One region of the Nitratireductor sp. J20-h4 genome, then DNA from elsewhere that is predicted to be linked to it. Evidence: predicted binding sites of a transcription regulator. Region 1 holds the regulator's gene; the other holds the start of a gene.

What was found. The regulator HrcA, encoded in region 1, represses chaperone genes, less so after heat shock. The targets are predictions, from matches to a motif close to GTTAGCACTCNCNNNNNGNGAGTGCTAAC.
Region 2: the regulator HrcA is predicted to act here: its motif matches at 918-946, upstream of groES (co-chaperone GroES).

What each region holds. Positions count from the first base shown of each region.
Region 1 is NZ_CM165557.1:4,337,146-4,339,344, reverse strand. Features, by position in the region: gene rph (ribonuclease PH) at 1-184, opposite strand, end outside; gene hrcA (heat-inducible transcriptional repressor HrcA) at 366-1,436, shown strand; gene grpE (nucleotide exchange factor GrpE) at 1,564-2,199, shown strand, end outside.
Region 2 is NZ_CM165557.1:2,790,880-2,793,078, reverse strand. Features, by position in the region: gene groL (chaperonin GroEL) at 1-502, opposite strand, end outside; gene groES (co-chaperone GroES) at 562-858, opposite strand; gene ACT2B0_RS13585 (hypothetical protein) at 1,301-2,199, opposite strand, start outside; gene ACT2B0_RS13580 (TadE/TadG family type IV pilus assembly protein) at 2,184-2,199, opposite strand, start outside.

The DNA.
Region 1 (2,199 bases):
CGGCGGTGACCCAGCCCCGGCCCGCATTGCGCAACCATGGCGGAACCCTTTCCTCCAGGCTCGCCGTGCACAGCACATGGGTGTCGCCGAACTTGACCAGGCAGGAGCCTTCGGCATGTTTGGAAATGCCGCGCTCGAAGCTCACGGCGCGCATTTCGTCGGGCTTCCGCTTGGAAGGACGCATCACTCTGTTTTCCGCTTTTTTCCTGTAAGAAAAGGGCTTGTAGCGAGCCCCAACCCGCGACGCAAAGAAAATCCGGCTTCGGCCGGGTTTTGTCGGCAATGCCTCGTCGGCACTTTGCTCCGCCGGCGGGCGCGCCTATATGTTAACAGTTCTCATAGGCATGGCAGATCGTGCTGCGGAGATGACCAAACCCTTGATCGACAAGACCTTGCAGAATCTCGATGCGCGCTCGCGCGACATATTCCGGCTGATCGTCGACACCTATCTGCGTGACGGCGAACCCGTCGGCTCGCGCAATCTGTCGCGCATGCTGCCGTCCTCGCTGTCGCCGGCGACCGTACGCAACGTCATGAGCGACCTGGAACATCTCGGCCTGGTCTACGCGCCGCATGTCTCGGCCGGGCGGCTTCCGACCCAGAAAGGGCTGCGCTTCTTCGTCGACGCGTTCATGGAGATCGGCGACCTCTCGGAGGAGGAGCGGCGCGTGATCGAGGCCCAGGTCAAGGCCTCGGGCAGCGACGCCTCGCTGGAACACATGCTCACCGAGGCAAGCCAGATGCTGTCGGGCATGTCGCGCGGCGCCGGGCTGGTGCTGGCCGCCAAGCATGAAACCGCGCTCAAACATATCGAATTCATCCAGCTCGAGCCGACCAAGGCGCTGGCGGTGCTGGTATCGCAATCCGGCGACGTCGAAAACCGCATCGTCGATCTGCCGGCGGGCGTGACGGCGGCGCAGTTGCACGAGGCCTCCAACTTCCTCAACGCCCATATTCGCGGCAAGACCCTGGCCGAGGCGCGCTCCGACATCGCCCGCCTGCTCGAGGAGACCCGCGCCGCCCTCGACACCCTGTCCCAGGACCTGGTCGAAAAGGGTCTGGCCGTATGGGCCGGCGCCGATGCCGGTCTGCCGGCGCGGCTGATCGTGCGCGGACGCGCCAATCTCCTGGAAAACCTGACCGCGCCCGACGATATCGAGATGCTCAAGCATCTGTTCGACGATCTTGAGACCAAGGAAGGGCTGGTTCAGCTGCTCAACCTGGCCGAGGAAGGCTCCGGCGTGCGCATCTTCATCGGATCGGAGAACAAGCTGTTCTCCCTGTCCGGCTCGTCGCTGGTGGTCGCGCCCTACCGCGACAAGGACGCGCGCGTGGTCGGCGCGCTCGGCGTGATCGGGCCGACCCGGCTCAACTATGCCCGCATCGTGCCGATGGTCGATTATACCGCGCAGGTATTGTCGCGGCTGATGAAATAGGCTCGCGCCGGGTTCGTCCGCCGGATCGGCCCGACGGGCCGTCGACGATCACGCCTCTTGATTTTCCGGTCGCAAGCATCGATATCGGGCTCAACTCCGAGAACTCTGGAACACACGGGATCAGTCGATGAACGACCATCCGAAGAATGAACGCGGCGCCGACGACCAGGCCGCCACGCCCGACATGGAAACGGCGAAAAGCCATTATGCCGAAATGGGCGGCGAGGCCGATGCGCCCGACACCGAGCAGGACGGTGCATTCGCCGCCGAGCGGGAAGCGTTGCTGAAGCTTGCCAAGGAAAACGAGGAACTGAAGGATCGCGCCCTGCGCCTCGCCGCCGACATGGAAAATCTGCGCCGGCGCACCGCGCGCGACGTCCAGGACGCGCGCTCCTATGCGATCGCCAATTTCGCCCGCGACATGCTGACGGTCTCCGACAATCTGCGCCGGGCGATCGACGCCGTGCCCGCAGAGGCGCGCGAGCGGGGCGAGGCGGGTCTTGTCGCGCTGATCGACGGCGTCGAGATGACGGAGCGCTCCATGCACGCCACGCTCGAGCGCCATGGGGTGAAGAAGATCGAACCCGATGGCGAGAAATTCGACCCGAATTTTCATCAGGCCATGTTCGAGGTACCGAACCCCGACATTGCCGCCGGCACGGTGGTACAGATTGTGCAGAGCGGTTACGTCATCGGCGACCGCGTTTTGCGCCCGGCGATGGTGGGGGTGGCCAAGGGCGGCCCCAAGGCCGCGGCCAGGGAC
Region 2 (2,199 bases), 1.5 Mb from region 1:
TCTGCATCGCCTCGGCGATCATCGCGCCGATTTCCTTCTCGCCATTGGCGGAGATGGTGCCGACCTGGGCGACTTCCTCGGAGGTCTTGATCTTCTTGGCCTTCTTGACCAGATCCGCGGCGACTTCGGCCACGGCCAGATCGATGCCGCGCTTGAGGTCCATCGGGTTCATGCCGGCGGCCACCGCCTTGGCGCCCTCGCGCACGATCGACTGGGCCAGAACCGTCGCGGTGGTGGTGCCGTCGCCGGCGATGTCGTTGGTCTTGGAGGCGACTTCGCGCACCATCTGCGCGCCCATGTTCTCGAACTTGTCTTCAAGCTCGATTTCCTTGGCGACGGTGACGCCGTCCTTGGTGATGCGCGGCGCGCCGAACGACTTGTCGATGACGACGTTGCGGCCCTTGGGGCCGAGCGTCACCTTGACGGCGTTGGCGAGAATGTCGACGCCGCGCAGCATGCGTTCGCGCGCGTCGCGGGAAAATTTCACTTCTTTAGCGGCCATATCCTAACTCCTGGGCTCGCGCCCGAATGTCCGGTTGAATGGTTTTGAAACGGGTCGGGTCAGGCGATCACGCCCATGATGTCAGACTCCTTCATGATCAGGAGATCTTCATCATTGAGCTTCACCTCGGTGCCCGACCATTTGCCGAACAGAACCCGATCGCCCACCTTGACGTCGAGCGGAACAAGCTTGCCGCTCTCGTCGCGTGCGCCGGAGCCGACGGCGATGATCTCGCCTTCCTGCGGCTTTTCCTTGGCGGTATCGGGAATGATGATGCCGCCTTTGGTCTTTTCCTCCGATTCGACCCGGCGGACGACCACCCGGTCATGAAGCGGGCGAAACTTCGACTTAGCCATGTGCATATCCTCAATGCGGACGGTGTGACTGGAAATATGTTCCGGTGGATCCGGAAGGCGTTAGCACTCATCAAAGGAGAGTGCTAACGACCGCTGAGATAGTTGGTCGTCCAGGGCGTGTCAAGGATTAGGAGGGGGTGATTTCCGCGTCCTGCGGAGCTGGATCGCTGCGCGCTGGGTGGCATTGGCACGCGCGAACGTCAACCGTGGCCTGCATTTGGGGTTAACGAGGCCGGTCTGCAAGAGCCAGGGCGGGCACACTCTTGCGAGGTCGTGCCCGGTTCCTTCTGAAGGCGCGGTGTGGAACCCGCGTTGACGATCTGCCCGGATGTCTTGGCAGGCCCGCCGCCGGCCGAGCCGCCGAGCGGCATGCCGGCCGGCTGTTCGCGGCGACCCCTTTCCGCGCTGCGCCGGCCGCCACGCGGCGGCCAGGCGCGCGCAGTCACCCCACGATGCGCAGATTGGACAATTCGTCGGCGATTTCCTCGAATTTTTCCGAAAGGTTGCCGCCGGTCGCGTTCCAGTAAAGTTTCGCCGCCTTGGACGGATTGTTCGGGTCCTTGCGGAAGCGGGACTCCGACGCGCATTCCTTCAGCGCCTGGATGGCGTCCTTCTCGCCGGACTTCGTTTCGCTCAGATCCAGCGAGACCGTCATCAGGATCAGCCCCTTGCTCTTGGCGTTGTCGCAGAGCTGTTGCATGTGACCGTTCATGGCCGTCGTGTAATTGTCGTTGTAGTATCCTGATTTGTTGGCACTCGTGCCCATGAACAGTCGGGTGAACGAGGCGCCGGGCTGGGTCTTTCCAGCATAGCCGTAAGCCGAATAGGTCGACTTGTTATCGGCATCGTCGGCATAGCCGAGAGAGCCCGGGGTATAGTAGGTGTTTTCCCCGTCGGTCAGCACGATCACGACCTTGTCGTTGCCGTTTTCGGAATCGGCCCGACCCTCGCTGAAGGGGGCCGCGCCCGATACGACACGCCAGCCCCAGGCCAGGCCTTCGGGTACGTTGGTTGCTCCATTGGGCGACATGCTGTCGATGGCGTCGTTGATTTCATTGAGACCGGCGGCCGCGGTCACGTCGACCAGCGGCGTGATCGGCTTGGTGGTGCAGGAATAGTTGGGCCCTTCGCCGTCGCCGGCCGAACTGGAGGTCGAGGAGGGTGTGAAATATTTCGGCATGTAGGCTTGCCGATAGGAGGAATTGCCGGAGGTAACGTCCGACCAATAGCTGTTCGACGCACGGTCGCCCGAGGTCAGATCGGTTTCGTCGGGCGCGAACATGGGCACGAACAGCGTCGCCGGGGTGCTCTTGTTCGGCGCCGTGTCATTGGTGTTGTAGG